Regions from separate parts of the Rhodococcus sp. P3_B8 genome, predicted to be linked through region 2. Evidence: riboswitches for the same ligand, from Rfam matches in the RefSeq annotation. Region 2 holds a riboswitch; each other region holds the start of a gene.
What was found. Region 2 has a riboswitch for thiamine pyrophosphate ahead of AC1D1G_RS13610 (3-oxoacyl-ACP reductase). Riboswitches for the same ligand answer to the same signal wherever they lie in the genome.
Positions count from the first base shown of each region.

Region 1 (8,551 bases), on a different contig from region 2:
GAGGTGCTCGAGGCACCGGACGTGGTGCTCGCCGCGGACGTCGAGGTGGCGCCCGCCGCTCCGGCAGCCGTCGTCGGGCGCGCGGCGGGAGTGGTCGTGGCGGCCGCCGTGGTCGTGACGGTGGCGGCGGTCTCCTCCGAGTCCGAGCCTCCCAGGGAGGCGAACCCGAGACCCGCGAAGAGAATCGCGAGGGCGATCAGCACCATCGCGAGGGCACGTAACGGCGGGCCGGACGATTCGGGTTTCGGAGTACTCACGATGTCGACCTTAGCGACCGGGTGCTACGTGACGTCGAACCCGAGGCGACGGGCGGCGCGGGCCTTCTGCCTGCTCGCGCGCAGCCGTCGCAGCCGCTTCACGAGCATCGGGTCGGCCGCGAGTGCCTCCGGCCGGTCCACCAGTGCGTTGAGAACCTGGTAATACCGGGTGGCGGACATGTCGAACAGCTCTTTGATCGCTTCTTCCTTCGCGCCGGCGTACTTCCACCATTGGCGCTCGAAGGACAGGATGTCGTGCTCCCGACGCGAGAGGCCGTCGTCGCCGACGTCCTTGACCCCCGCCGAGTTGTCGCCGTCGATGCGCTCGGACTGGGTCCGACTACGCGCTGTTGCGCCGTCCATCTCACTCCTCGACTACTAGCTCTCGCTCGACCTCAGCGAAACCACGTTCCCCCGGCTCCTCGATCGCGTGGCCGACCGAGCAACGAATTACACCGCTGTACTTCAGCGACTATTCAACCACGACGAACGCCGCGGGCAGTGCGAACGGCTCGGGCGCGCCGCACTATCCTTGACGACCATGGCCATCCTCCCCATCCGGATCGTGGGCGACCCGGTATTGCACGAACCGACCGAGGCAGTGTCCCAGTCACCTGCGGAACTCGCTGAGATCATCGCCGACATGTACGACACGATGGACGCCGCCAACGGCGTCGGGCTCGCCGCCAACCAGGTCGGCCTGCCGCTGCGGTTGTTCGTCTACGACTGCCCGGACGTCGACGGAGACGGCACGGCGCTGCGCCGCCGGGGTTGCGTCGTCAACCCGGTCCTCGAAACGTCGGAACGACCCGAGACCATGCCGGATCCGGACGACGACGTCGAGGGCTGCCTGTCGGTGCCGGGCGAGCAGTTCCCCACCGGGCGGGCCGAGTGGGCGAAGGTCACGGGCACCGACGCCGACGGCAACGCCGTCGAGATCGAGGGGCACGGCTTCTTCGCACGCATGCTCCAGCACGAGGTCGGTCACCTCGACGGCTTCCTCTACGTCGACATGCTGGTCGGCCGCAACGCGCGCGCCGCCAAGAAGACCATCAAGCGCGCCGGCTGGGGCGTTCCCGGCCTCAGCTGGGTGCCGGGAACGGTCGACGACCCGTTCGGGCATGACGACTGACATTCCGCTCGGAAGCCGGGTGGTGCTGCGATACCAGCTGCCACCCGGCCACAGCCATCCGATGACCGACGTCATCGGGGTGCTGGAGAGCGTCGACCCGGTGGTGATCGTCCGCGCCGCGGACGGCTCGGTCGTCGAGGTGGATCCGGAGCGGGTGGTCGCGCTGAAGGCCGTCCCCGCACGACCGGTGCGCGCGAGCGAGATCCGATCCCTCGAACTGGCCTCCGCCGACGGCTGGCCGGGTGTCGAGTACACGTGGATCGACGGGTGGCTCGCCCGCTACGGTCACGGCTTCACCGGACGCGCCAACTCGGCGGCCCCGCTCGGCGACCGTGGGCCGGTGGGCAGCCTGGACGACGCCTCCCCCGGCGGCACGCTCGACCGTCTGCGCGAGTGGTACGCCGAGCGCGACCGCCCCCTGCGGTTGCTGATCCCCGACCGGCTGGGCGAGGTGCCGCTCGGCTGGAACGTCAGCGACGAAGTGGTCGTCATGGCGGCGGACATCGACAACCTGGCACTGCCCGAGGGCCCACGAACCACCACCGTCACCGATCACCCCGATCCGGACTGGCTCGCCCTCTACCGCTACCGCGGGTCCGCGCTCCCCGACTTCGCCGTCGACGTGCTGGACTCGGTCCGCGGCGGCACCCTCGGGTTCGGCCGGATCGGCGCCGCCGACTCGACGCTGCTGGCCGTCGCCCGCGGATCCGTCACGTCCGCGCCCGACGACCGCCGGTGGGTCGGGCTCACCGCGGTCGAGGTCGCGGAGGCTCACCGCCGCCACGGAATCGGCAGCCTCATCTGCGGCGACATGATCAACTGGGGACGCGAACACGGCGCGACCCACGCGTGTCTGCAGGTCGCCGTCGAGAACGAGGGCGCGCAGGCGATGTACCGCAACCTCGGCTTCGTGGCGCACCACCGGTACCGCTACGCCACCGAACCTGGCGGCTGACGACCTGTCGGAGAGTGCCGCTAGGGTGGCTGCCGTGCGCATCGCAACCTGGAACGTGAACTCTGTTCGTGCCCGTACCGACCGGATCCTGGACTGGCTCCAGCGGTCCGACGTCGACGTGCTGGCGATGCAGGAAACCAAGTGCAAGGACGAGCAGTTCCCGTACGAGCGTTTCCTCGAACTGGGCTACGAGGTCGCACACGTGGGCCTCAGCCAGTGGAACGGCGTCGCGATCGCGTCCCGCGTCGGTCTCGAGGACGTGCAGATCGGGTTCGAGGATCAGCCCGGCTTCCACAAGGACCCGGAGGTCGCGCCCGCGCAGGAAGCCCGCGCCATCGGCGCCACGTGCAACGGCGTCCGCATCTGGAGCCTGTACGTCCCCAACGGTCGTGAGCTGACCGATCCGCACTACACGTACAAGCTCGACTGGCTGGCGAAGTTGCACACCGACGCGGTCGGGTGGCTGGGGCAGAACCCGGACGCGCAGATCGCGTTGGTCGGCGACTGGAACGTGGCCCCCACCGACGAGGACGTCTGGGATCCGGCGCTGTTCGAAGGCAAGACGCACACGTCCGCACCCGAGCGTGAGGCGTTCCAGGCATTCGTCGAATCCGGATTCGCCGACGTCGTCCGGCCGCACACCCCCGGTCCCGGTGTCTACACCTACTGGGATTACACCCAGTTGCGGTTCCCGAAGAAGCAGGGAATGCGCATCGACTTCGTGCTGGGTTCGCCCGCCCTCGCCGGCCGCGTCGACAAGGCCGAGATCGACCGCAACGAACGCAAGGGCAAGGGCGCCAGCGATCATGCGCCGGTCATCGTCGACCTCGGCGACTGAGAACGCAGCACACCGAGCGCCACAACCGCGCACCCGAATCCGATGAGCACTCCGTGCCCGATGCGCAGTGGGGCGTCGACGTAGAACTGCGGGATGAACAGCGCGAACCCCACTGCCATCGGGATCCCCGCCCACCCGGCGAGTAGCCGGGACCGGGCGATCGCCACGGCGGCAGCGGCTGCGCCGACCGCGACGAGGAGCAGACCGGTGGCGAACAGCGTCGCCTGCGCCGCCCCCATCCGCACGCTTTCGGTGAGGGTTGTGACCGCATTCTCGTCGAGGTCGCTGCCGCCCAGGGCGTGCAGCGCGAACGTTTCGGCCCCGTAATAGGGCAGCGTCAGCCCTGTCCCGATCCACGACGCCGCCACCGCGACCACCGCCGCCCGTTCACCGCCCGTCCCTTTCAGCAGTCCGCTGAGCGCGACGAGCGCAAGCCCGAACGCGATGAATCCGCCGACCGCGGCGAGGTGTGCGACGAGCCACGACGGTGAGGCGAACTCGGCCCGCCCGTCCGGCGCCCCGCCCGCTGCGTAGGGACGCACTAAGGGGTACACGACGAACAGGACGCCGGCGAGGGCGAACAGCGCCGCGGCGCAGATCCGTGCGACCCCGGTACGACTCTCGATCCGATCCGACACGGTCATGACGACTCCTCCATTGTGAGCACCGCTCTCTATGTAGAGCAGTATTCACAGCAAAGTCGCAGATGGCAAGAGCAGTGCTCTCGCGAGTGGGGCTACTCGGCAACCAGGACGTCGAGGTGCTCAGGATTTAGCGCCAAGTAGCGCTGGACATACGTGCAGATGGGACGCACTTTCCAGCCGCGCCGACGCGCCGAGCCGAGCGCCTCGCCCACGAGGACCGCGGCCAGCCCGCGCCCACCGAACTCTTCCTTGACGACCGTGTGCATGAACGCGACCACCTCGCCCGGCTTCGCGGTGAATCCGGGAATGTCGTCCTCGTCCCGGTAGCCGAGGATGCCGACCAACTCGTCCCCCAGCCACAGATCGAATCGTTCATGGGCAGGGTTGTCGAGCACGCGAGCATCAGCGGCCGTGATGTTCCCCGACGACTCGGAACTGTTCGAAATGTGATCCATGCCACTCATGGAATCAGTAAGGCGGCATCCTCGCGAGCGGAATCGCCGCTCCCGGAACCGTTTCGTTGCCGACGAGTGCCCGATTCGTGGTCCGACCGCAGTCAGCCATCCACCGGAACGACGAGGTCGCGGTACTCGGGATGCGCCGAAACGAAGCGCTGCACGTACGTGCACACGGGCCGGACCTTCCAGCCGTACCCGCGGGCGAGGTCGAGGGAGCGACCCACCATGAGGGCGGCGAGTCCGCGGTGGCCGAAGTCCTCCACGATCACGGTGTGCATGAACGAGACCACGGGCCCCTGCCGCCCTCGACTCTTCGGGCCCGGCGGCCGAGCGGCCACCACGCCCACGCCGGCACCGGCGCCGGGCGGGGTGTCCGCGAGGTCGAAATACCCGAGGATCCCGACGAGGTCACCACTCAGGCGTAGCTCGAATCGGTTCTGATCGGCGTTGTCGATCACGTCCACAACCTGCGCGTCTGTCAGCATGGCTATCTCCTGGGGGTATGTGTCGTAATCGAAATGTGATGTTCATCACCCTTTATACCGATGCCGGGAACCGCTGTCCAAGTTTCACCCGAATGATTGCTCACAGAGATCTCGGTTACAGTTTGTGTGACAACTACACATCCACGGGGGCTCGCACCAGCGGGCTGAGAGGACGGCTAGGGCCGTCGACCGTCGAACCTGTCCGGGTAATGCCGGCGTAGGGAGCATCATCGATGAGCACACACGTATCTACAGCCACGTCCGTCACCACGGGACCGATCGAGGGCAGCACCAAGCAGTACCTGCTGTCGGGCGACGACATCCGGGTGCCGGTCCGGCGCGTACACCTCACCAACGGTGAACACCTCGACGTGTACGACACGTCGGGTCCGTACACCGACGCGGACGCCACGATCGACCTGGAAGCGGGATTGCCGCATCTGCGCGCACCGTGGATCGCCGGCCGGGAGGGCACCCAACTCGACGCCGCTCGCGCCGGCGTCGTCACCGCCGAGATGCAGTATTGCGCTGCACGCGAGGGTGTTTCACCCGAGACGGTGCGCACCGAGGTCGCGACGGGACGCGCCGTGATCCCGGCCAACCGCTGCCATCCCGAACTCGAGCCGATGATCATCGGCAAGGCGTTCGCGGTGAAGATCAACGCGAACATCGGCAACAGCGCGGTCACGTCGTCGATCGCGGAAGAGGTCGAGAAGATGGTGTGGGCGACGCGGTGGGGTGCAGACACCATCATGGACCTGTCCACCGGCAAGAACATCCACGAGACACGGGAATGGATCCTGCGCAATTCGCCCGTGCCCGTGGGAACCGTGCCGATCTACCAGGCGCTCGAAAAGGTCGGCGGCGACCCGACCGCGCTCACATGGGAGATCTACCGCAACACCGTGATCGAACAGTGCGAGCAGGGCGTCGACTACATGACGGTCCACGCCGGTGTACTGCTTCGCTACATCCCACTGACCGCGCGCCGCGTCACCGGCATCGTCTCCCGCGGTGGGTCGATCATGGCCGCCTGGTGTCTGGCCCATCACCGGGAATCGTTCCTGTACACCCACTTCGACGAACTGTGCGAGATCCTCCACCGCTACGACGTCACGTTCTCGCTCGGTGACGGCCTGCGTCCCGGCTCCATCGCGGACGCCAACGACGAAGCCCAGTTCGCGGAACTGCGCACCCTCGGCGAGCTCACGAGGATCGCCAAATCCCATGGGGTGCAGGTGATGATCGAAGGCCCCGGGCACGTCCCGATGCACAAGATCGTGGAGAACGTGCGCCTCGAGGAAGAGTTGTGCGAGGAGGCGCCGTTCTACACGCTCGGGCCGCTCGCCACCGACATCGCGCCGGCGTACGACCACATCACGTCCGCGATCGGCGCGGCGATGATCGCGCAGGCCGGCACCGCGATGCTCTGCTACGTGACACCCAAGGAACACCTGGGACTGCCGAATCGGGACGACGTCAAGACCGGGGTCATCACGTACAAGATCGCGGCGCACGCGGCGGATCTCGCGAAGCAGCATCCGCGGGCGCAGGAGCGGGACGACGCGCTGTCGAAGGCCCGGTTCGAATTCCGCTGGCACGACCAGTTCGCGCTGTCCCTCGACCCGGATACCGCGCGGGAGTTCCACGACGAGACGCTGCCCGCCGAGCCGGCAAAGACGGCCCACTTCTGCTCGATGTGCGGCCCGAAGTTCTGTTCGATGCGGATCTCCGCCGACGTGCGCGAGTACGCACAGCAACATGGACTCGATTCGGTCGAAGCCATCGAGGCGGGCATGGCCGAGAAGTCGAGCGAGTTCGTCGACGCAGGTGGTCGCGTGTATCTGCCCGTCGAGTCCGTCACCTCAGAGAATCGGTAAGGTCCCCTTCGTGAAGCTGCTGCCCCTGACCCCCGACGGCCAGACCCCCGTCCGAGTCCTCACCATCGCAGGCACCGATTCCGGCGGTGGCGCCGGGATCCAGGCCGACTCGCGGACGATGGCGCTGTGCGGCGTCCACGCATGCGTCGCGGTCGCCGCGGTGACGGTGCAGAACTCGGTGGGCGTCAGCGGTTTCCACGAGATTCCGCCGGAGACGGTGGCCGCGCAGGTGCGGTGCGTCGTCGACGACATCGGGGTCGGGGCAGCGAAGACGGGCATGCTGGCGTCGACGGCCATCATCGAGGCCGTCGCCGCCGTGTGCACCGAGGTCGGGATCGGCCGCGACCTACCGGTCCCGCTGGTCGTGGACCCGGTGTGCGCGTCGATGCACGGCGATCCGCTCCTGCACGCCGAGGCGCTGGACGCCGTGCGGAACACGCTGATCCCGATCGCCACGGTGGTCACCCCGAACCTCGACGAGATCCGGTTGATCACCGGCATCGAGGTGGTGGACGACGCGACCGCACGCCGCGCCGCCGAAGCGCTGCACGCGCTCGGGGCGCAGTGGTCGATCGTGAAGGGCGGGCATCTCCGGACGTCGGCGTCGAGCACCGATCTGCTGTTCGACGGCGACAGGTTCCTCGAGTTCAGCAGTCCCCGCATCGACACCGGCAACGACCACGGCGGCGGTGACACCCTCGCGGCCGCCATCGCGAGCGCGCTCGCCCACGGGTGGTCCGTGCCCGATGCGGTGGCGTTCGGTAAGGAATGGGTCACCAAGTGCCTGGAGGCGTCGTACGACCTGGGTGCCGGTCACGGCCCCGTCTCTCCACTGTGGCGACTCCGTCACCCGTGAGTACTTATTAACGTCCGGCGGTTGAGAAGTACTCACGGGCGGCGGAGCCGCAACCGCCAGATACCGAGGTCGGAGGGCACCCCGCTCGGCGCGGGGGCGAAGAAGGCGCGTCGCCACGGTTTGACGCCGACACCCAGTTCGTCGAGGGTGCCCGGCTGCAGACTCTCCAGCGTGGCGGACGACGCCATCACGTTGCCGTCGCCGCCCAGTTCCATCATGCGTGCCGCGATCGTCACGTCCACGCCGAGCCAGTCGCTGCCGATCTGCCGGGGCACCCCGGTGTGCATGCCGACGCGCATCCGGGGGCGGTAGCCGTCCACCTCCACCTCCGCGAGCGCCTCCTGCGCGGCGAAGACGGCGTCGATCGCGCGGTCCGGGCTGGGGAAGACGGCCATCACGCCGTCCCCCAGGCGTTTCACCACGTGTCCTCCGCGGTCGACGATGGGGGTCTCGACGGCTCGGGCGACGTCACGCAGCAGGGCGAGGGTGGCGCTGTCACCGGCGGGCAGCGACCAACTGGAGAACCCGACGAGGTCGGTGAACACGATGGTCACTTCCTGCGTTCCCCGGCCGCGTCCGGTGCGCTCGAGCAGCGCCTGCCACACCTGCAGCGCGCCGAGGCTCATCTCGCGGGACGCGCCCGGCTGGTGGTCGAGGAAGCGATCGGCGACGCGGGCGATGGCCCGTGCGCTGCCGGGGCCTGCCGTCGACAGTGGATCGCCGAACGCCGGATCGCCGGGTAGCGCACGACGAACCCTCCGCAGCCCTTCGATCAGCTGTGGCTGCCGGTTCACCGATCCCATCCAGCCCAGAACCTTGTCGCCTCGTTTCGGTGTCTGCGCAGCGTCGAGTTCGGCACTGTCCTCTTCGGCCGGGTCGTCGCTCACGAGAGTAAGGGTAACCCAGCGTCACATGCACAAACCCGTGTCGAATCGGACATCACTCCGCCGCCCGCGCCTTCTCCCGGTCCGCGCCGGTGGGGACACCGTTCGGCCCGGCGAGCGACTCCGCATAGACCCCGACGGCATACGCGACCGCGGCGGCAT
Region 1 covers NZ_JBFUGT010000037.1:36,934-45,484, reverse strand. The annotation lists gene AC1D1G_RS15635 (LytR C-terminal domain-containing protein) at 1-257, opposite strand, end outside; gene AC1D1G_RS15630 (DUF3263 domain-containing protein) at 282-620, opposite strand; gene AC1D1G_RS15625 (peptide deformylase) at 799-1,389, shown strand; gene AC1D1G_RS15620 (N-acetylglutamate synthase, CG3035 family) at 1,379-2,344, shown strand; gene AC1D1G_RS15615 (exodeoxyribonuclease III) at 2,379-3,182, shown strand; gene AC1D1G_RS15610 (hypothetical protein) at 3,149-3,826, opposite strand; gene AC1D1G_RS15605 (GNAT family N-acetyltransferase) at 3,919-4,281, opposite strand; gene AC1D1G_RS15600 (GNAT family N-acetyltransferase) at 4,383-4,769, opposite strand; TPP riboswitch at 4,903-5,010, shown strand; gene thiC (phosphomethylpyrimidine synthase ThiC) at 5,003-6,649, shown strand; gene thiD (bifunctional hydroxymethylpyrimidine kinase/phosphomethylpyrimidine kinase) at 6,660-7,505, shown strand; gene AC1D1G_RS15585 (adenylate/guanylate cyclase domain-containing protein) at 7,538-8,392, opposite strand; gene AC1D1G_RS15580 (M20/M25/M40 family metallo-hydrolase) at 8,445-8,551, opposite strand, start outside.
Region 1: linked by a shared signal. The riboswitch ahead of thiC (phosphomethylpyrimidine synthase ThiC) and the one ahead of AC1D1G_RS13610 (3-oxoacyl-ACP reductase) in region 2 are both predicted to bind thiamine pyrophosphate.

Region 2 (8,551 bases):
GAGAACGGAATGGTCTCCCCCTTACCGTTCTTGATCGGAGTTCCGTCGATGTCGTCGATGCGTTCGACAACAACTTTGCGCGCCACAGTTCCACTCCTTCATCGTCGATAACCCGGGGAACACTACGTCGAAGTATTGTTCACCTGCCAATCCCCGACGGAGTTTTCGAACTGCTGACCCGGGTCCGCCTGATTGGAGCACCCCGCTGTCGGGGTATCCGTCGGACATGACACCGAAGGATGCATCCGGACCGAAGACCACGACCACCGACAGCGGCGCCCCGGGCGCGGACAAGGACGTGGTGTCCGATCCGGCCGAGGACGACAAGAGTTCGGGCGCCGACTGGAGCGGCGAAGGCGGCGCGACCCCTGAGGGGCCCGCCACCGACACCGAGGACTAGGTCACCAGGGGATCTGTCCGAGGACCACACCGATCACCAGCATCGACAGCGACACCAGCGCCGCGCGCCACAGCACCTTCTTGTGATGGTCCGCCAGCGGGACACCCGCCAGGGTCACGAGCAGGAGGATGGCCGGGACGAGCGGGCTCTGCATGTGGAACGTCTGGCCGGTGATGGATGCGCGGGCCATCTCGACCGGCTCGATGCCGTACGTGGCCGCCGTCTCGGCGAGCACGGGCATGATGCCGAAGTAGAAGGCGTCGTTGCTCATGAAGAACGTGAACGGCAGGCTCAGGATGCCCGTGATGACGGCCAGGTGCGGTCCGAGCGAGGCCGGGATGATTTCGAGCAGCCACTGCGCCATGGCCTCGACCATTCCGGTGCCCTGGAATACGCCGGTGAGCACGGCCGCGGCGAACACCATCGCGACCACGGAGACGATGCTCGACGAGTGGCGGGTGATCGCTTCCTGCTGTTCCTTGACCCGCGGGAAGTTCACCGTCAGCGCGATCGATGCGGCCACCATGAACAGGACCGGAATCGGCAGTACGTCCATCACGAGCACGACGAGGAGCGCCACGGTCACGAGCGCGTTGAACCACAGCAGCTTCGGGCGCAGCGTGGGCCGCTCGGGGTCGAGACCGTCGACGAAGCCCTGGCCGTCGTCCGATCCGGCGTCGCCGGAGCCGCCACCGGTTCGGGGTGCGTCACCGTTGCCACCGGAGCCGGAGCCGGTCGCGGACCGCCGGAGGCCGGAGCCCGCGGAGACGAGGAGGCGCTCGTCGGTGAGTTCGAGCGTGCCGATGCGGCGGCGTTCGCTGTAGCCCAGTTGCACGGCGAACAGCAGCACGACGAGCAGTCCGACCACCAGTGACGGGATCATCGGGACGAACACGTCCGACGGCGAGATACCCAGCGCAGCGGCGGCTCGGACCGTCGGTCCGCCCCAGGGGACGATGTTCATCGCGCCGTTCGCCAGGCCGGCGACCACCGTGAGGACCACGGGGCTGACCTTCAGCTTCATGTACAGCGGCAACAGCGCGGACGTCACAATGATGAATGTCGTGGATCCGTCACCGTCCAGCGACACCACCATCGCGAGCACCGCGGTGCCGACGACGAGCCGCATGGGGTCGTTGCGGACGAGCCGGAGGATGAGTTTCACCAGCGGGTCGAACAGGCCGACGTCGATCATGATTCCGAAGAAGATGATCGCGAAGAACAGCAACGCGGCCGTCGGTGCCAGCGCCTTGATTCCGTCGGTGATCATGTCGCCGATGCCGAGGCCCGCTCCGGCCGCGATCCCGAATGCGACTGGGACGGCGATCAACCCGACCACGGGAGTGGCCCGTTTGGACATGATCAAGAACATGAACACGGCCACCATCAGAAAGCCGAGTGCTACCAGCATTGCCACTCCTCGTCCGAACTCGCGTCGTGGTGTGATCGCGATAACAGCCAGTGTCGGGGGGAGGGACGCTCACAGTCACTGTTGCGTACTTAGAGAAGGTTGTGTTCTTTGTGGTGGCAACTACGGGCGCCCCCGGAGATGGTCGCGCAGAGTCTCTGTCTCATACTCCGCGCGGAACAGCCCACGCTTCTGCAGGACGGGGATCACCTCGTCGACGAAGTCTGCGAGGCCGTTCGGGTAGAGCGGCGGCATCAGGTTGAAGCCGTCGGCCCCGCCGCGGCGGAACCACGTTTCGATCTCGTCGGCGATCGATTCCGGGGTTCCGATCATGGTGCAGTGGCCACCGCCGGCCGCCAACGTGCCCAGCAGCGACCGCACGGTGGGACGGTCCTTCTCGATGATCCGCAGGATCGTGTCGTACCGGCCCTGCGGCCCGGTGAACTCCGACAGCGGCGGCAGCGCGGGAACGGGAGCGTCCAGTTCCCAGACACTGCAGTCCTGCTGGACGAACATCGACAACTGCGCCAGAGACTGTTCGACGGGCAGGAGCGCGTCGAGTTCCGCCTTCTTCCGCCGGGCCTCCTCGGTGGTCGAACCGACATAGGTCACGAGACCGGGCATCACGGTCACCGCGTCGGCGTCGCGGCCCGCCGCGCGGATGCGCCGCTTCACGTCGTCGTAGTAGCTCTGCGCGGCCGTGAGGTCGTAGGCGACGGCGTAGATGCCCTCGGCGCACCGGGCGGCCAGGTCGCGGCCCTGATCGGACGCGCCCGCCTGGAACAGCACGGGACGACCCTGCGGCGAGTGCGGCACGTTCAGCGGACCGTCCACGAGGAAATGCTTTCCCCGATGCTCGACCGGCTTCACCTTGGCCGGGTCCGCGAAGATGCCGTCCCGGTCGAGCACGAGCGCGTCGGGCGCCCACGAATCCCACAGGGCGAGTGCCACGTCGACGAATTCTGCGGCACGCGAATAGCGTTCGTCGTGCGGCGGCATCTCCTCGAGCCCGTGGTTGCGCGCTTCGGCGTCGAACATCGACGTCACCACGTTCCAGCCGGCGCGGCCGCCGCTGATGTGGTCGAGCGACGCCAGCATCCGGGCGGCGTGGAACGGTGTGTAGAACGTGGTGGACACCGTCGTCACCAGTCCGACCCGCTCCGTCGCCCGCGCCATCGCGGACAGCGCGGTGAGCGGTTCCAGGAACCACATGCCTCCGGACGCGGGGTCGCGCACCGAATGCCCGTCCGCGAAGAACACCGCGTCGAGGCAGCCCCGCTCCGCGGTCTGCGCCAACTCCTCGTAGTAGGCGATGTCGCAGAGTCGCTCCACCTGGGACGAGGGGTGCCGCCACGCGGCGCCGTGGTGCCCGCAGCTGTAGAGGAATGCGTTGAAGTGCAGTTGCCGGACGTCGGTCATGTCAGTCCTTGACCAGTCCGCCGTCGACGACGAGGTTCTGGCCGGTCACCGACCGCGACCACGGGGACGCGAAGAACAGCACCGCGTCGGCGAATTCGTCCGGGGTGGTGACGCGCTGCAGCGGGGTGCTCGCCGCGATGAGGTCGAATACCTCGTCGGGAGTGGCGGCGCTCGCGTCGGTGGTGCGGAGCAGCCCGCCCGAGACCATGTTGACGGTGATGCCGTCGGGACCGAGGTCGGCGGCGAGGGTGCGGGTCAGCGACAGCGCGGCGGCCTTGGCGGCCGTGTAGTCGTGGTACGGGACGACGGGGTTCTGGAACAGGTTGGTGCCGATGTTCACGATCCGGCCGAACCCGAGCGAACGCATGCCCGGCAGCGCGGCCTGCGTCGTGTGCAGCGTCGCCTTCACGCTGCCACGCAGCTGCGAGTCGAAGGACTCCCACGTGATGACGTCCGCCTTGTCGCGTGCGTCGCCGTTGAAGGAGAAGTCGGCGAGCGCGTTGTTGATCACCGTGGTCACCGGGGAGCCGAAGTGCTCCGCCGCCGCGGAGAACAGGGCGGCCACCTGTCCGGCATCGGTGACGTCGGCCCGGAGCGCGACCGCACGGTCCGCGCCCAGGGAGGCCGCGAGTTCTTCGGCCGCGTCCCGGCTGTTCCGGTAGTTCACGATCACCCGCGCGTTCTGCGCCGCGAACGACCGCACGATGGCGGCGCCGAGGCCCCGCCCACCGCCGGTCACCAGGACGATCTGCTTGTCGAGCTGCATGCTGTCACCTTCCGTTCGGTCGGCGACGAGACATCGGATGAGCGCATACGGGCGTCTCCGCGACATCCCTTCGCCGGCATTACCCAGTTCAGGTTCGACGGGTCTGTTCTCAGCCGTCCGGCTCGTCGCCGGGCAGCACCCCGTGTCACTGGCCAACAGTGTAAGCGCAATCACCGATTCCAGTTCTTGGTTGTGCACAACCTAGTTGTGTGCAACTATTCAGTGGTGACCGACAACCTCACCCTCGACCGCCAGGTGTGCTTCGCCCTGTACTCGGCTTCCCGGGCCATGACGGCGAGATACCGGTCGATGCTCGACTCGCTGGGAGTGACCTACCCGCAGTACCTCGTGCTGTTGGTGCTCTGGGAACGGGACGGCCGCGGAGTACGTGAGATCTGCGACGCCCTCGACCTCGACACCGGCACGCTGTCTCCACTGCTCAAGCGGCTCGAAACCCTGGGCCTGGTCGAACGCCGGCGCTCCTCGGCCGACGAGCGCCGGGTCGGGATCCATCTCACCGAGAAGGGTGCGGCCCTCCGCGCCGCCGCGGAGGGCATCCCCGCCGAACTCGCCGACTCGACGGGAATGGAGATCGACGAACTCGTCGCCCTCCGGGACACCCTGTCGCGGCTCACCGAGTCACTTCACAGCTTCACCACCCCTACAGGAGAGAAGTAACCATGAAGATCGTCTACACCGCCGAAGCCCTCGCGACCGGAGAAGGCCGCAACGGCCACGCTCGCACGTCCGACGGCAAGCTCGACCTGAACCTCGCGATCCCCACCGAGATGGGCGGGTCCGGCGACGGCACCAACCCCGAGCAGCTGTTCGCCGCCGGATACGCGGCCTGCTTCCACTCCGCGCTCCAGTTGGTCGGCCGTCAGGCGAAGGCGAACGTCGCCGACTCGGCCGTCGGCGCCCGCGTCGGCATCGGCCCGACGGACAGCGGCGGATTCGGTCTCGCCGTCACTCTCGAGGTTTCCCTGCCCCACCTGCCCCGCGCCGAGGCGCTCGAGTTGACCGAGAAGGCACACCAGGTGTGCCCCTACTCCAACGCCACCCGCGGCAACATCGACGTCACCCTCGAGGTCACCGAAGACTGAGCAACCCTGACGGGCGTCGCGTCACCCGAACGTGAACTCGACGCCCGTCAGGTCCTCCGACAGCGCCCACAGCGCCCGCGCGGTGTGCTCGTCCCGCGACTTCTTGTTGGAGCCCACCACCTTCGGATGGCCACGCTGCTCGAACAGGCCGTCCGGCCCGATGTAGCTGCCACCGATCACGTCGGATGCCGTTGCCGCGTACAGCATCGGCAGCGCCCCCATCTCCGCCGACTGCGCGAAGATCCGGTTGCCGACGGCCATCAGCTTGTCCTGCACCGACTCGGTGTGGGCCTGCAGATTGGTCGATGCGTAACCGGGGTGCGCGGCCACCGCTTTGACGGGTGACCCCGCCGCGGACAGCCTGCGCTGCAATTCGTACGTGAACAGCAGATTCGCGAGTTTCGACTGCCCGTAGGCGCTCCAGCGGTTGTACTTGCGGCGTTCCCAGTTGAGGTCGTCGAGGTGAACCGTTCCCGCCTGATGTGCCGCACTCGACATCGTGGCGACCCGATCGGTGATCTTGTCGAGCAGCAGGCCGGTCAACGCGAAGTGCCCGAGATGGTTTGTGCCGATCTGCATTTCGAATCCGTCGGCGGTCGTGCGCTGCGGAACCGCCATCACGCCGGCGTTGTTCACGAGCACGTCGACGGACTCGACGCCGGCGGCGAACTCGCGCACCGAGGCGAGGGCGGACAGATCGAGGCGGCGCACCTCGGCGTTGTCACCGATCGACCGTGCGACGACCTCCCCCTTGTGGGTGTTACGGCAGGCCAGCACGACGTGCGCCCCCGCCTTGCCCAGGGCCCGCGCGGCCACCTCCCCCAGACCACTGTTGGCGCCCGTGACGACGAACGTGCGGCCGCTCTGATCGACGATGTCCGAAGCTGTCCACTTGGTCATGGCGTCAACCCTACGGATCTCGGGAGTTGGCGTGAACGTTTCACCACGCCTGCGCTCCGACCAGCGGCAGATTGAGGAAACTCGGCCGATCCGGGGACAACGCGACGTGCTGCGGCTTCAGTTGGCTGTCGGCCAGAATCGGTCCGAGCGGCAGGTACCGGGGGACGCTGCCCGCGTACACGTCGACGCGCAGCCGGTGCCCCGGCGCGAGGACGGCGTCGGTGGGCACGAAGTTGATGTCCACTGGCGTCACTTCACCCGGCACCAGCGGCTGACGCGCGTCCACCGTCAGATAGTGGTGCGGTTCGGTGTAGTCTCCGTTCGCCGACTTGGTGCTCTTCGAATCGTCCACGGCCCGCATGGAAGCGGTGAGCGCACCATTGGTGAGCGGGGTCGACGTGCCGTCCGGTGCGACGTCGTTCAGTGTCACCGCCCAGAATCCGTCCGGGGCGTCGAGCACCGTTTCGAGGTGCAGATTGACCGGACCCGACAGCTCGGTCGGCTGCGCGACGGGGGCGCTGGTGAACGTCAGTCCCTCGGCCTCGGCGAACCGGGAGTCCTTGCTGCACACCGATCCGAAGACGACGGCCGCGCCTGCGGTGCCCTGTGCTCCGTCGCGGGAACAGAGCCCACGAAGGCCGGGTGCGACGGTGAGTCGTGCTGCGTCGCCGGGTTTCGCCGACACCAGGCTGCCGTCGTGGGCGGCGTGCCCGGCGGTGCCACTGGGGGCACCCGACAGGTACATCCGCTGGTAGTCGACACCGGCCCGCGGAAACTGATCGGTGGTGGTCCAGCCGTTGCCCTGCTGGTACAGCGTGACCGGGCCGTACTCGTCGATGCCGTTGTCGATGCCCTTCAGCCACTTGTCGAACCAGGCGCGTTCGAGGACGTCGAGTCGTGGCGGCGCACCCTGTTCACCGAAGCCGCCACCGAACGAGATGTGGTAGGCGTCGCTCATGATCAGCTGCTTCTCACCGGCAGGCAGTGGGATGTCGTTGTAGACCCGCGGCTCGCTGTTCGTGAAGATGTCGTGCCACGCGCCGTAGAGCATCGTCGGCACCTCGATGTTCGCGGCCTGCGCCTTCCGCTCCTCGTAGAACTGGCCGTCCTGCGCCACCCGCAGCGTGCCGGGGTCGAGACCGTTGATGTCCGGCGCGGTCATGGCCTCGATCAGTGCGGGAAACAGTGTCAGCGGATCCCGCAACCGATCCTGCAGCCACTGCTGGTCGAAGCGTCCCTGCGCGATGGCCTGGACGTCGGGAACGAACTTGAGACCGTTGACCAGCGACAGCCACAGCGGCATGAATCCCACGCCGAGACCACCGCCCGTTCCGACGATGTCGCGGAGCAGATCGTTGCCCGGTTCGGTCGGGAAGATGGCCTTCAACGCCGGCGGCTGATGCCCCGCGGCCTGCAGCGAGTTGATTCCCGAATAGGACACCCCCGCCATGCCGACCGTGCCGTCGGACCATCCCTGCTTGCTCATCCAGTCGATGATCTCGACGGAGTCCTGTTGCTCGAGCGGACCGAGCGCCTGCCATTCCCCCTGGGAGAAGCCGGTGCCCCGCGCATCGACCACCACCTGGGTGTACCCGTTCCGGACGAGGTCGCGGTTGATGCCGAAGACGCGCATGCCGCCACCGGTGAGCACCTTCGCCGCTTCGCCGACACCGTCGAACGGGGTTCCGGCGAGATCGAACGAGTTCACCAGGTCGACGACGGTGTCCTCGAGTCCCGGCACCGCGAACACGGAATCGACGACGTTGCCGACCAGCTTCGTGTACGGCGTGACATTGAGAACCGACGGCATCCTGGTGTCGATCGGCGTGCCGGAGGCGTCCGCGGGGCGATAGACGTTGGCCTTCAGCACCGTTCCGTCGCTCATGGTGATGGGGACATCCCAGTCGATCGCGATCACCGGGTACTCGGGCGGCGCGTCGACCGCCGCGTTCCACGCGGCCCCGGCCGCCCCACCCGTCGGATCCGCCGACGCCGTCACCGTGGGCACCACCGCGAGCCCCACCCCCATCGCCAGAGCGACTGCCACCGCACCCGGTCGAAACGCCCATCGACGCACGATCACTTCGAACCCCCGTGAAATCCCGATGACGCGCCTCAGCGGCCAGTCAGGGTGGCCCGCGTCACAAACTTACCGGATAGTAACCTCGAGTCCCCCGGCGGTCAACGGCGGATTTCCGCAGCCTGTCGACTACCGTGACGAGGTGCCCGACGCCCCGCTTCCCGTCCGCGACGGCCTCAACCCGACGCGGCTGAGGATGCCGGACGACGGCGCGTGGCCCACCGTGCTCGAGTACCTGGTCGCACGTTTTCCGCACGACGAGACCCGCCTCCGCGAGAAGGTCGCCACAGCGGAAGTCGTCGACGAGCGCGGGCAGCCGATCACCGAGGACACCCCGTTCGCCCCCCGCAGATTCGTGTACCTGTACCGGGATCCGCCGGTCGAGAAGCGGGTCCCGTTCGAGATCGAGATCCTGCACCGCGACGAGGATCTCCTCGTCGTGGACAAGCCTCACTTCCTGGCCAGCACCCCGCGC
Region 2 covers NZ_JBFUGT010000028.1:70,165-78,715, reverse strand. The annotation lists gene AC1D1G_RS13630 (histone-like nucleoid-structuring protein Lsr2) at 1-86, opposite strand, end outside; gene AC1D1G_RS13625 (hypothetical protein) at 227-400, shown strand; gene AC1D1G_RS13620 (CitMHS family transporter) at 402-1,811, opposite strand; gene AC1D1G_RS13615 (LLM class flavin-dependent oxidoreductase) at 1,932-3,227, opposite strand; gene AC1D1G_RS13610 (3-oxoacyl-ACP reductase) at 3,229-3,993, opposite strand; TPP riboswitch at 4,042-4,146, opposite strand; gene AC1D1G_RS13605 (MarR family winged helix-turn-helix transcriptional regulator) at 4,219-4,671, shown strand; gene AC1D1G_RS13600 (organic hydroperoxide resistance protein) at 4,674-5,096, shown strand; gene AC1D1G_RS13595 (oxidoreductase) at 5,118-5,996, opposite strand; gene AC1D1G_RS13590 (CocE/NonD family hydrolase) at 6,037-8,025, opposite strand; gene AC1D1G_RS13585 (pseudouridine synthase) at 8,219-8,551, shown strand, end outside.

Region 3 (6,245 bases), on a different contig from region 2:
CGCAGGTGATGGTCATCGTCTTGGCCACGATGTCGACCATCGACTCCTGCAGTGCCTTCTCACGATTCGCCGACGTGAGGATGCGGTACTCGAGCCGGTCGGGATCGCCGAACAGGTCCCGCGCGATCTCGCGGGCGATGTCGACGTCGAAGCCCTGGATGGCGCCGGTCGCCGGGTCGCGGAAACTCATCAGGTTGCTGCCCGTATCGAGGCCGACGACGAGACGGCCCCGCGCGCGGATGGCGTCGACCGTCGGCATCGGCGGTGCGGCGTCGGCATCGGGGAACGGGCGCAGGCTCGCGGTGGGATCGCCGCAGTCCTTCTCCGGAGTCGGCGGCGCAGCGCTGGTCTCGGGCGCCGGCGTCGCGGCCGCGGGTAGCGGGGGCTCGGTGTACGACACGCTCGGCGATCCGACGTGCTCCGGACTCGACTCGGCGCACCCGCCGATCAGCAACGTGGCCGCCACCAGCGCCAGCGCGATCCGGCGCCCCCTCACTGGTATTCCCGCAACCGAGGCCACAACCCGATGATAATTCCGCCGAACGCGATGAGCGTCAGGACGAGGGCACCGGAACCGAGCGCGGTCAGCACGCGGGCCGCGGATTCGACATGCGACCGCAGACGGTCGCGGGCGGTGCCGATTCCGTCGGTGAGCGCGTCGTCGACGGCGGTGAACTGCGCCGCGGAATCCGACGGTCCCGGTCCGATGGCGACTGTTGCCGCCGAGGCGAAGTCGCCCTCGGCGAGGATCTCGTTCATGCGGTCGTGCGCCGAGGACCAGAGCGTCCACGCCTCCTGCGCCCGCGCCACCTCGTCGTGGCCGACCGCGCGGTCGCCGTCGTGGGGGTAGCTCGACAGCAGGGTGTCGAGCTGACCGGACTTGTCCTCGAAGACGGCGTCGTAGTCACCGTTCGAGTCGCGGCGGACCAGTTTGAGGGTCTCCTCGGTGCGCGCCTGCTGGGCCAGGATGCGGGCGGCGGTCAACTCGTGCATCGGGCGGGCGCCCTCGGTCAGTGCCCGCTTGGTGTCGACGGAGGAGACCAGACCGGCGACCAGCATCCACACCAGGAGGATCGCGGTGCACGACGACGCCACGATCAGCCCGAGATTGAACGTGCGCCGACTGAGTCTCGCGATGACGATCTGCGCGACGAGCAGCGCGACGAGTGCGACGAGGATCAGGATCAGCGCCAGCCAGGGCGGACGAGAGTAGTCCCGTTGCGTGTCCGCGACGTCAGCCTCCTGCTGGGCGTGCAACTGCTGCGCCATCGGCAGCATGCTCGTCTGCATCAGCGTGGACGCCTCGCTGAGGTAGGCCGCGCCGACGGGATGGCCGGTGCGATTGTTGGCCCGCGCGGTCTCGACGAGACCGGCGTAGACGCTGAGGTCGCTGGAGATGGAGGCGAGCAGTCGGCGGCTGTCCACGTCGCTCGCCGCGAGACCGCCCGACGCGTACACCAGGTCGGCGGAGGCCGTGCCGATCGCCTGCGCGTAGGTGTCGCGGAGTTCGGGAGGTTCGAGACCGCCGGAGATGAACGCCGTCGTGGCCGCGGCATCCGCCACGGACAGGGCGCTGTAGAGGTTCTGCGCCGAGAACGACAGTGGTTCCGTCTCCGCGAGGACGCTGTCGAGAGTGGCTTCCCTGCTGTTCACCGTCGAGGCGGCCACCAACCCGGCCGCGAGTGTGAGCAGGACCAGGAGGGCTCCGAGGGCGGTGAGTTTGGCGGGAGTCGACTCCAGGAACGCGCGCAGTTCCTTGCGGCGTGCCACCGCGGGGTCGACGTCGTCGTCCGCGACGGCAGACAATGCGCGGCTGCCGTGGGGTTCGATCGACGGTGCCTCACGCAGAACCACCTCGCACCCCTCCCGTGTCATGGCCGCACCTTGTGGGGAGCATATAAGCAGCGGTCGGTTCACGACTGCCGACGGGCAGTTCCGGAAGAAACCGTTAGTGTGAGGGAACTGCAGGGAGACCCATCAGGTCGGACAGGGGTAGTCGATGCGTGGTGACGGTGACGGTTGGGCAACCGGGCCGGACGGCAGTCGTCATTGGGGCAAGCACGGTGCGGCCGGGTTGTTGCTGCGTGCGCCGCTCCCCGACGAGACGCCGGCCGTGCTGCTGCAGCACCGTGCGGTCTGGAGTCACCAGGGCGGTACGTGGGCGTTGCCCGGCGGTGCCCGGGACAGCCACGAGACCACCACCCACGCCGCGGTACGCGAGGCCCACGAGGAAGCCGGCATCGAGAGCGCGGCCATCCGCGTCCGCACCGAGGTCGTCACGATGAAGGCCGCGAGCGGCTGGAGTTACACCACGGTGATTGCCGACGCCGAGCGCCCACTGCCCACCGTCGCGAACGGCGAGAGCACCGAACTGCGCTGGGTGCGGGAAACCGACGTCGCCGGGTTGCCGCTGCACCCGGGATTCGAAGCGGGGTGGCCGCAACTGCGCACCACCGAGGTGCGATTGCTGCTCGACCGGCACGACGTGCTGGGCGAACGCGGCGCGCTGGCGCAGTTGTCGAAGGCACTGCCCCGCACGGTGCACCTGCCCGACGGCACCTACGGGTGGTTGCCGCGCGTCGAGGTGCTCGAAGCCCTGGACGCGGTCGGCAGCCTCGCCGAACCGGCCGGCCACGGCACCACACTGGGAACGGTGACGGCATTCGTCACCACCGACCCCGACCTGATCGAACAGTTGCCGGCCACAGTCGTGGTCCTGCCGCCCGCTACGGTGCTGGACTGGCTGGACCAGCCGTAACTACGCGTTCTGCTGCAACAGGGCGGACAGCGAGCGCGCGGCGGCCTGCGGGTCGCGGGCCTCGGTGACGGCCCGCACGACGACGATGCGGGAGGCCCCCGCGGCGAGGATCTCCGGAACGCGGGACTCGTCGATGCCGCCGATCGCGAACCACGGGCGGTTCGGCTCCGAGTCGGCGGTCGATCGCACCAGATCGATGCCCGACGCGGTCCGCCCCGGCTTGGTGGGGGTGGCCCACACCGGACCGGTGCAGAAGTAGTCGACGCCGTCCTCGATCGCCGCGAGACTGGCCTGCGCGCGACTGTGGGTGGAGCGGCCGATCAGGACGTCGGAACCCACCACGGTCCGTGCGTACGGGACGGGCAGGTCGCCCTGGCCGAGGTGCAGCACGTCGGCCCCGGCCGCCAGCGCCATGTCGGCGCGGTCGTTGACCGCGAGCAGCGCTCCGTGCCGCCTGGCCGCGGCCGCGAGCACCGACAGTGCCGCCAGTTCGTCCCGGGCGTCCATCGTGCCGAACTTCTTCTCTCCGGCCGAGCCCTTGTCGCGGAGCTGGATGATGTCGACGCCGCCGGACAGTGCGGCCTCGGCGAACTGCGCCAGGTCGCCCTTCTCGCGCCGAGCATCGGTGCACAGGTACAAACGTGCTGTTCCGAGGCGGCGCCGACGGTCCGTGAGGTTGCTGTGATGCGAGGTGGTCACGGCATGACGGTAGCCTCTACGGTGAAAGTGCAACACGGGAGTCCCGGGGAACGTGGGGCTGAGAGGGGCTCACGCCGAGCCCGACCGTCATACCTGACCCGGATCATGCCGGCGCAGGAAGTGAGGTGGAGTTCAATGGCGAGATCGGTATCCGTCGTCGGAGGCGGAGTGATCGGCCTGTCCATTGCGTGGCGCGCAGCCCGCAACGGGTGGTCGGTACGGCTGTACGACCCGTCGATCGGTTCGGGAGCGTCCTGGGTGGCGGGCGGCATGCTCGCCCCGTTGTCCGAGGGCTGGCCCGGCGAGGAGAGCGTCCTCGAACTGGGGAGCGCGTCGCTCGACCGGTGGCCCGAATTCGGGAAGGAACTCGAGGCCGGGGCCGGCGTCGAGCTGTTCACGTCGGAGAGTTCGCTCACCGTCGCGCTGGACGGCGCCGACGCGGAGGACCTGCGGACCATCGCCGAATGGGTGGGTGCGCAGGGGCGGGAACTGCAGATCCTGGGTCGCGCCGAAGTTCGGGCCCTCGAGCCGATGCTGGGTCGCGGAGTCCGGTTGGGACTTTTGGCCGTCGACGAACTGGCCGTGGACAACAGGCTGCTGTTGCAGGCGTTGCAGCGGTGCGCCGTCGACGCCGGAGTGGAGCTGATCGGGGAGGCCGTGCACAGCCTCGACCGGCTGAGCACGGACCAGATCGTCGTCACCGCGGGCATCGCGTCACCGGCCCTGTGGCCCGGGCTTCCGGTTCGCCCCGTGAAGGGCGAGATCCTGCGGTTGCGCTCGCGTCCCGGGGTGACCCCCGCGCCCGGCCGCACCATCCGCGGCAGCGTGCACGGCAGGCCCGCCTACCTGGTGCCACGGGCCGACGGCATCGTCGTCGGTGCCACCCAGTACGAGTCGGGCAACGACACGCAGGTCACGGTGGCCGGCGTGCGAGACCTGATCGCGGACGCCGAGGCGCTGATGCCCGCCATCGGCGAGTACGAACTGCGCGAGACCTCGGCAGGTCTGCGCCCGATGACCCCGGACAACCTGCCGCTGATCGGCCGGGTGTCCGATCGGGTCGTGGTGGCGACGGGACACGGCCGTAACGGCATCCTGCTCACCCCGGTGACCGCCGACGCGACGGTGGCATTGTTGGAGGGCTCGGCACTGGTCGAGGCGAAAGCCGCCGACCCCGAACGTTTCGAGAAAGTAGCGAGGTAGAGATGAGTGAGCAGCAACTAGTGGTGCCGATCGGCATCAGCGTCAACGGCGAGGACCACGAGTTCACGGAACCGTTGACCGTCACCGGGCTGCTGGAGGTGCTGAACCTGCCCACCAAAGGCATCGCGGTGGCAGTGAACGGCGCCGTGTTCCCGCGCGCCCGGTGGGACGAGCTCGTGGTCCGGGGCTGGGAGATCGAGATCCTCACGGCGGTGCAGGGTGGCTGACGCGACGCCCGGCGTGCAGAAGGGCCTCACGATCGCGGGCCGCACGTTCGGTTCACGGTTGATCATGGGCACCGGCGGCGCCGCCAACCTCACGGTGCTCGAAGAGGCGCTCGTCGCGTCCGGCACCGAGCTGACCACGGTCGCGATGCGCCGCGTCGACGCCGCAGGCGGCACCGGTGTGCTGGACCTGCTGCGCCGGCTCGACATCGCGCCGCTGCCCAACACGGCCGGGTGTCGCGGTGCGGCCGAGGCGGTGCTGACGGCGCAACTCGCCCGTGAGGCGCTCGAGACCGACTGGGTGAAGCTCGAGGTCATCGCCGACGAACGCACCCTGATGCCCGACGCCATCGAGTTGGTCAGCGCTGCAGAGCAACTGGTCGACGACGGTTTCATCGTCCTGCCGTACACCACCGACGACCCGGTGCTGGCCCGCAGGCTCGAGGACGTCGGCTGCGTGGCCGTGATGCCGCTGGGTTCGCCGATCGGCACCGGGCTCGGTATCGCGAACCCGCACAACATCCAGATGATCGTGGAGGGTGCCGGGGTTCCCGTCATCCTCGACGCCGGCATCGGGACCGCCAGCGACGCGACCCTCGCGATGGAACTCGGCTGCGATGCCGTGCTGCTGGCCACGGCTGTGACCAGGGCGAAGGACCCGGCACTCATGGCTTCGGCGATGCGCGGGGCCGTGGTGGCGGGCTACGAGGCACGTCACGCGGGCCGCATTCCCAAGCGGTTCTGGGCGCAGGCGTCGTCGTAGTTCTCGGGGTCGCGTCGGGTCCCGCTCAGGGTCCGACCGGTACCAGGGGACGAGTCAGGTGTAGACCTGCGGCCGATGCGCGCCGGCCGCAGGTTCCGGCATCCTTCTCACCATGATTGAAGTGAGGGGACTTTCAAAGACCTTCGGTGCGACGAAGGCGGTGGACAACCTGACGTTCAACGTGAAGCCGGGTATGGTCACCGGCTTCCTCGGCCCGAACGGTGCAGGCAAATCGACGACCATGCGCATGATCCTCGGGCTGGACCGCCCCACGGCGGGCACCGCGTTGATCGACGGCAAACCGTACGGAGACCTGGTGCAGCCGCTGCGGACGGTGGGGGCACTGCTCGACGCGAAATGGGTGCACCCCAACCGCTCGGCCCGCGCCCACCTGCAGTGGATGGCGGCGTCCAACTCGCTGCCCAAGAGCCGGGTCGACGAGGTGCTGCACCTCGTCGGGCTCACCGAGGTGGCCGGAAAGAAGGCAGGCGGGTTCTCGCTCGGCATGTCCCAGCGACTGGGCCTGGCCGCCACGCTCCTCGGCGACCCGAAGGTGCTGCTGTTCGACGAGCCGGTGAACGGGCTCGACCCGGAGGGC
Region 3 covers NZ_JBFUGT010000037.1:27,946-34,190, forward strand. The annotation lists gene AC1D1G_RS15535 (glutamate ABC transporter substrate-binding protein) at 1-496, opposite strand, end outside; gene AC1D1G_RS15540 (hypothetical protein) at 493-1,875, opposite strand; gene AC1D1G_RS15545 (NUDIX hydrolase) at 2,000-2,758, shown strand; gene thiE (thiamine phosphate synthase) at 2,759-3,457, opposite strand; TPP riboswitch at 3,482-3,594, shown strand; gene thiO (glycine oxidase ThiO) at 3,593-4,660, shown strand; gene thiS (sulfur carrier protein ThiS) at 4,663-4,887, shown strand; gene thiG (thiazole synthase) at 4,880-5,647, shown strand; gene AC1D1G_RS15570 (ABC transporter ATP-binding protein) at 5,760-6,245, shown strand, end outside.
Region 3: linked by a shared signal. The riboswitch ahead of thiO (glycine oxidase ThiO) and the one ahead of AC1D1G_RS13610 (3-oxoacyl-ACP reductase) in region 2 are both predicted to bind thiamine pyrophosphate.

Region 4 (7,085 bases), on a different contig from region 2:
CGCAACGGCATCAAATGCCGGTGGGAGGCGGACGGCGGCGAACGGTACGTGATGTTCACCTGGTACCGCGGCAGCCCCATCGACCGGGAGCGGTCGGTGGCCAAGGGCATCGGTCACGAGGTCCACGACCTCGAGATCGCCGGGCACCGCGGGTTCTCCTCGCAGAACGTCGGATTCTGCGAGGTCGCGCTCGGCACGGGTTCCGACTTCGTGCACTGGCTGGTCCGCTACGGCACGGGCACCGCACCCTCCGATCCGTGCGCGGCTCCCACCGCGCTCGGCCGGTTGACGTTGGAGAAGGTCAAGTGAGCGCCGCCCGCCGGGTCGCTGCGGCGCTGGCGTCGGCGATGATCCTGGCCGGCTGCGGCACCTCCGTCACCGGCAGTCCCCTGCCCGAGGGCGCCGCATCCTCCGACGACGGCGGCTCCCCGCAGTTCGACAAGCTCCTCCGCGAGTGCGACGCCGTCCCCAACGACAAGATCGCGGAGACCCTCCACGGCGCCGGCATCGACCAGTACTTCTTCGGCGCGGTGTGCATGTGGACGGTGTCGTCCGCCGCCGGTTCGATCGACGTCACGTTCGGCTGGTTCGAGAACAACTCGCTGCAACGCGAGCGGAGTGTGGCCGATGGGCTGGGCTACGAGGTGGAAACCACGTCGATCGCGGGCACGTCGGCGTTCAGCGCCCGGCGTCCGGGCGATTCGGCGGCGTGCGGGATCACCGCCGCCTACTCCGGCGTCATCACCTGGTGGGTGCAGCAGCGGTCGGGCACCGGCGACCCGTGCGACGGAGCGCGCACCCTCGCCGAACTGACCCTGCAACGCAACCAGTAGCGGCCGAAATTCGCTCGCGGTGGCCACGACCTCGCTGTTAGCGTCGAAGGACCACCGATCGAGCCGACCAGAGGACCCTTGCCGTGACCGCCACCGAGACGGCTGTGACTCGCCGGTTCGGGCCCCTGATCCTCCTGAACCTCGCGACGCTGTTCTCGTCCACCGGCAACGGCATCGCGATCGTCGTGCTGCCCTGGCTCGTGCTCGAGAGGACCGGTCGCGCGTCCGACGCCGCGATCGTCGCGGGCGCGGCCACCCTCCCGCTGCTGGTGTCGAGCCTGTTCGCGGGCACGTTCGTCGACCTGTTCGGGCGTCGCCGCACGTCGATGATCTCCGACTGCCTGTCCGCCCTGTCCGTGGCGGCCATCCCGGTGATCGCGAACACGACGGGCCTCACCGTGACGGTGATCGCCGTCCTCGCCGCGATCGGCGCCGCGTTCGATCCGGCCGGGATCGCGGCGCGGGAGTCGATGCTGCCGGCCGCCACGAAGTCCGCGGGCTGGTCACTCGACCGGATGAACAGCCTCTACGAGGCCAACTACAACGTGGCGTATCTCGTCGGACCCGGTATCGGCGGTGTCCTCATCGCCACCGTGGGTGCGGTGAACACGTTGTGGGTCACCGCCGTCGGCTTCGTGCTGTCCGTGGTGACCATCGCATTCCTGCGACTGGAGAACGCAGGCAGACCCGACACGTCCACGCGCCCGACGTCCATCTGGCACGGCACGCTCGAGGGCCTGAAGTTCGTGTGGCACAACCGGCTCCTGCGCACGATCGCTCTGGTCGACATGGCGGTGGTCGCGCTGTACATGCCCGTCGAATCGGTGGTGTTCCCGGTGTACTTCACCGAACTCGACAAGCCCGCGCAACTGGGTTCGGTCCTGATGGCGCTCAGCATCGGCGGCGTGGTGGGTGCCCTCGCGTACGGACCGCTCGCGCCGTATGTGTCGCGCAGGATGCTGATGGTGGTGGCGGTGACGGTGCTGGGCGCGGCCATGGTCGCGATGGCGTTCCTGCCGCCGCTGTGGGCGATTCTGGCGCTGGCCCTCCTCCAGGGTCTCGTGTTCGGTCCGGTCGGCCCGATCGCCAACTACGCCATGCAGACTCGTAGTCCGGAGCACATGCGCGGGCGCGTCACCGGGGTCATGACGTCCACCGCGTACGCCGCGGGTCCGCTGGGTTACCTGCTGGCCGGTCCCCTCCTCGACAAGTGGGGAATTCAGCCGACGTTCTTCGTGCTCGCGATCCCGGTCCTGATCATCGGGCTGGCCTGCTTCGCGCTGCCCGTCCTGAAGGAACTGGACGACAAGGTGCCCGTCAGTTGAAGCCCATGACGTCGTTGCCCCACGCGATCCGCATCTCGTGGTCCGGGTCCTTCACGAGGGTGTCCGCCCCGTCGATCAGCAACGTCGAGCGGTTCTCCTCGTCGTAGGGCGCCCAGTGCTTGGACCCGTCCAGCGCGGCGGGGACACCGTGCCGCGCGAACGCGAGCCACCGGCGCTGGATCCGGCCCGACACCTCGAGCGCCGTCTTCCGGCCGCCGAGCCAGAACGTCGGGTCGATGTTGAGGGTGTCGAAATTGCCGAAGACGTACGGGAGTTCGGTGGCGTGGCCGGCTCCGATCCGTGCGGCCTTGAGCATCGGCGTGGCCTGATCGAACCGGTACATCCACGTCGGCGAGTGCCGGCTGTGGGCGTCGGCCACCCACAGGGCGGGCATCCGGAACGCGGCGTCCCTCGACATCGCGAGCGCGCCCTTCGGCTTTCCGCGGTCCGGATACGCCGACAGGATGTCGGCGAGACGGGCGGCGGGCAGTTCCGGGTGATCGGCCGCGATCGCCCTCAGCATCTCCTGCACCGAATCCGACGTGACCGGCAGCAGAGGCGATTTCATGAACTTGAAAATCGACGACTCGTCCTTGTTGGAACCGATGATGAGAGGGATGCGGTGGGAGTGCCCCTTCTGGAACGCGGCCACCGGGTAACGGGGCAGGAAGTCACGGTCCACCACGGGCGCCATCGCGAGCGTGCCCGGAATCCTCGTCGGCACCTCGTTGACGAGCGTGTCGCTGGCCTCGATCACCGTGCGGTACGGAAGGTGCAGCAGGGTGTCGATCTGCGCGGGTTCCACGTCGAGGATGTCGAGGAACTGTTTCGCGACGGTGGCCGCCCGCTCGCTCCCGTAGACCGACGTGGCGGGCGGGCTCTGGGCGATCGCGCGGTGGAACAGCCCCTCCGCGCTCGGACACGTCATCAGCGTGGTGATCGACCCGGCTCCGGACGACTCCCCGAACACCGTCACCTCGTCCGGGTCACCGCCGAACGACGCGATGTTGTCGCGGACCCATTCGAGGGCTGCGACCTGGTCACGCAGCCCACAGTTGGTCTCGAACACCCGCTCGGCCGTCGAGAACGACGACAGGTCGAGGAAGCCGAGCGCTCCCACCCGGTAGTTGAACGAGACCAGCACGACGTCGCCGATTGTGGACAGGATGCGCCCGTTGTAGATGCCCTGAGCTGCGGTTCCCAGGCAGTAGGCACCGCCGTGGATCCACACCATCACCGGCCGCGGGGTGCCGTCGGGTCTCGGGGCCCAGACGTTGACGGACAGGCAGTCCTCGTCCATCTCGAGTCCCGCGTCGATGGGGACGGCGGTGCCGTGCCCCTGCGGCGCCATCGGGCCGAAGTCGACGCAGTCGCGCACACCCTCCCACGTTGCGGGCGGGGCCGGGGCGCGGAACCGCAGATCGCCGACGGGGGCCGCGGCGAACGGAATGCCCTTCCACGCGTAGACGTCGCCCTCGGGGTAGCCACGCACCTCACCGTCCCGCGCGCGGACGACGAGCGTGTCGCCGGACTTGTCGACCTCCACGGACGAATCTCCTCACGCATCACGTTCCGGGAATCTCTCGCCAAACTACCAACGATGAGCAGGCAGGACCGATCGAACGCGACATAGATCAACAGTGCGCTAACATTCCCGCGTGGCCGCATGGACCGATTCCGAGGGCAGGAGCCTCCTCGACTACCCGCGTCCGTCCGTAGCCGTCGACGTCGCCGTCCTCACCGTCGACGGCCCGGAACTGAAAGCTCTTGTGGTTCCGCACCGTTCGGGCCGACTCGCCCTTCCCGGCACGTTCCTCCACGAGGGTGAACGACTGCGGGACGCCGCCGAGCGGTGCCTCCGCATCAAGGCCGGCCTGACGGGCACCGTATTCCATCAGCTGGCGATGCTGGACGATCCCGGCCGCGACGATCGCGGGTGGGTGCTGTCGATGACGCACGGCGCCGCGCTGCCCCGCACGGCGCTCCCCCGCGACACGATGTTGATCACCGTCGACGACGACCGGGTGACGCAGGACCTGGCGTTCGACCACGCGGACGTCGTCGCCCTCGCCGTCGCCGACCTGAGAGAGCGGTACGCGCGGGCCGTCGACCCGTCCGGCCTGGCCGGCGACACGTTCACGGTGCTCGAACTCCGCCGGGTGTACGAGGTGGTGTTCGGGCGTCCACTGCCGAAGGACTCGTTCCGGCGGCACCTGATGCCGGCCCTCGAGAACACCGGCGACATGGCCGTCGTCGGAACCGGCCGGCCCGCGGAGATCTACCGGCGCGGCCCCGCACCCCTCCCGCCGAGCGCGGCCGCGTTCCTCGCCGGCTGAGCCCCTCCACCGACCCTGGCCTTTCCGCCCGCGGCACGGCCGGTGCTAGGGTCGGCTTGTTCTGACACGGGGTGCTCCGCACGGGCGGGGCTGAGAACACACCCGGGAACCTGCTCAGGTAATGCTGACGAAGGGATGTCAACGTTGTGAATAGCTCTGTCCAAGATGCTGCCGGCGCCGGCCAGCACGCCCGATTCACGGACCACTTGTGGGACCGGACCAAGGTGCTGCGCGAGGCGATCGACGAACTCGAGTTCCTGCGCCGCCTCGGCGACGGAACGCTGCCGTTGGACGTGTTCCGCACGTACATCGAGCAGGATTTCCTGTACCTGACCGGGTACGCGAAAGCCCTTTCACTGGTGGCCGCGCACGCGCCGGGCCCGGTCGAGGCCGGCTTCTGGGCGGGCTCGGCCGCGGAGGCCGCCACGGTCGAGGCCGCGTTGCACCAGAATCTGCTGACCAGCGGACGACTCCCCGAGTCGGACGCGGAGCCGCTGCATTCGCCTGCCTGCCTCGGGTACATCTCCTACCTGACGGCCGTCGCCGCCACCGAGCCGTACGCGGTGGCCGCCGCGGCAGTGCTGCCCTGCTTCTGGATCTACGCCGACGTCGGGCACCGGCTCGCGGCGAGCGCCCGTGAGGTGCTCTCCACCGACCCGTCGCACCCGTACGCACAGTGGGTGACCACCTACGACGCGGAGGAGTTCCACGCCGCCGTCGCGAGGGCCCGCGAACTCGTGGACGCGGCGGCCGAGGCCGCGACCGATGCCCAGCGCGAGGCGATGGCGGAGGCGTTCGTGATCGCCAGCCGCTACGAACTCATGTTCTGGGACACCGCTCTCAACAAGCAGGAATGGCCGGCGTCGTGACACTCTTCTCTCGTACCAAGCGCGCCGCCACCGCAGCCGTCGTCCTGGTCTCCGCCCTGTCGCTGCTCACCGGTTGCGCCGGTGACTCCCAGTCCGGCGACACCATCCGGTTCGCACTCGACTGGACACCGAACACCAACCACACCGGCCTGTTCGTCGCCCAGCAGGAAGGCTGGTTCGCGGACGCCGGCCTCGACGTGCAGGTGCTGCCCTACAACGACACCTCGCCCGACACCCTGGTCGACGCCGGCAACGCGGAGTTCGGGGTGAGCTTCCAGAGTTCGGCGACGTTCTCGAAGGCCGCGGGCGCACAGACCACGTCGGTGATGGCTCCGCTGCAGCACTGGGCGACGGGCATCGCGGTGAAGGCGGATCGCGCCGACATCACCCGCCCCCGGGATCTGGACGGCAAGATCTACGCCGGGTTCGCGGACCCGGACGGCGAGGAGACGCTGAAGCAGATCATCCGCAACGACGGCGGCAAGGGCGAATTCACCACCGTCACGCTCGGCACCTCGGCCTACGAGGCCGTGTACTCCGGCACCGCCGACTTCACCGTCTCGTTCTTCGGCTGGGAGGGCATCGAGGCCGAGCACCAGGGCACGCCGATGCGTTACTTCCACTACACCGACTACGGCTTCCCGGATGCGTACGCTCTCGTCATCGAGGGCAACGAGGAGTGGATGGCCGACCATCCCGAGCAGGCCCGCAAGTTCGTCCAGGCCCTGCAGCGCGGATACCAGTTCGCCGCCGACCGGCCGGACGAGGCCGCGCAGATACTGATCGACGCCAACCCCGGCGCCTTCACCGACGAGTCCCTCGTGCGGGAGAGCCAGCAGATGCTGTCCTCCGAGTACATGAAGGACAGTTCCGGCAAGGTCGGGACACAGACGGCCGAGCAGTGGGCGGGGTACTCCGGTTTCCTGTTCCAGCACGGCCTGCTCACCGGCCCCGACGGGGCACCGCTGACCACGGAACCCGACTGGTCGACGTACTTCACCAATGAGTACCTCACTCAGCCCTGACCCGAGTCTGCGCACCACGGCCCCGGGCACGTCCCCGCTGCTGCGGCGGGTGCTGCCCGCGGTCGTGGTCGTGGCACTGCTGGTCGTCGCGTGGCAGGTGTACGTGACGGTCAGCGGAATCCGGCCGCAGGTGCTGCCGTCGCCGCTGCGGGTGGTCCAGCAGGGCTGGCGGGCGCGGGACGCCATCTCCGGTCACGCCTCCGCGACACTGCAGGTGACACTGATCGGGTTCGCCGTCTCCCTGCTCTTCGCGTGGGCCCTCGCCGTACTCGTGGACTTCTCGCCGTGGCTGCGCCGCGCGTTCGTTCCGCTGTTCGTCGTGTCGCAGACACTGCCGATCATCGCGATCGCGCCGCTGATGATCATCTGGTTCGGATTCGGTCTGCTGCCGAAGATTCTCGTGATCGCCCTCGCCACGTTCTTCCCGATGACGATCGGTCTGATCGAGGGTTTCGCCGCGGCCGACCGGGAGGCGGGCGCGTTGTTGCGCAGCATGGGCGCCTCACGGTGGCAGGAATTCCGCTACGTGCGGCTTCCGTCGGCGATCCCCCGGTTCTTCACCGCCCTGCGCATCGGCATCACGTACGCCGTGGTGGGTGCCGTGTTCGCCGAATACGTCGGGGCCACGTCCGGTCTCGGCATCTACATGGCGACGCAGAAGAACTCCTTCCGCACCGACCTCGTGCTGGCGGCGGTG
Region 4 covers NZ_JBFUGT010000153.1:4,205-11,289, reverse strand. The annotation lists gene AC1D1G_RS29850 (DUF3558 domain-containing protein) at 1-309, shown strand, start outside; gene AC1D1G_RS29845 (DUF3558 domain-containing protein) at 306-833, shown strand; gene AC1D1G_RS29840 (MFS transporter) at 917-2,158, shown strand; gene AC1D1G_RS29835 (carboxylesterase/lipase family protein) at 2,151-3,704, opposite strand; gene AC1D1G_RS29830 (NUDIX hydrolase) at 3,817-4,494, shown strand; TPP riboswitch at 4,552-4,647, shown strand; gene AC1D1G_RS29825 (TenA family protein) at 4,641-5,363, shown strand; gene AC1D1G_RS29820 (ABC transporter substrate-binding protein) at 5,348-6,388, shown strand; gene AC1D1G_RS29815 (ABC transporter permease) at 6,366-7,085, shown strand, end outside.
Region 4: linked by a shared signal. The riboswitch ahead of AC1D1G_RS29825 (TenA family protein) and the one ahead of AC1D1G_RS13610 (3-oxoacyl-ACP reductase) in region 2 are both predicted to bind thiamine pyrophosphate.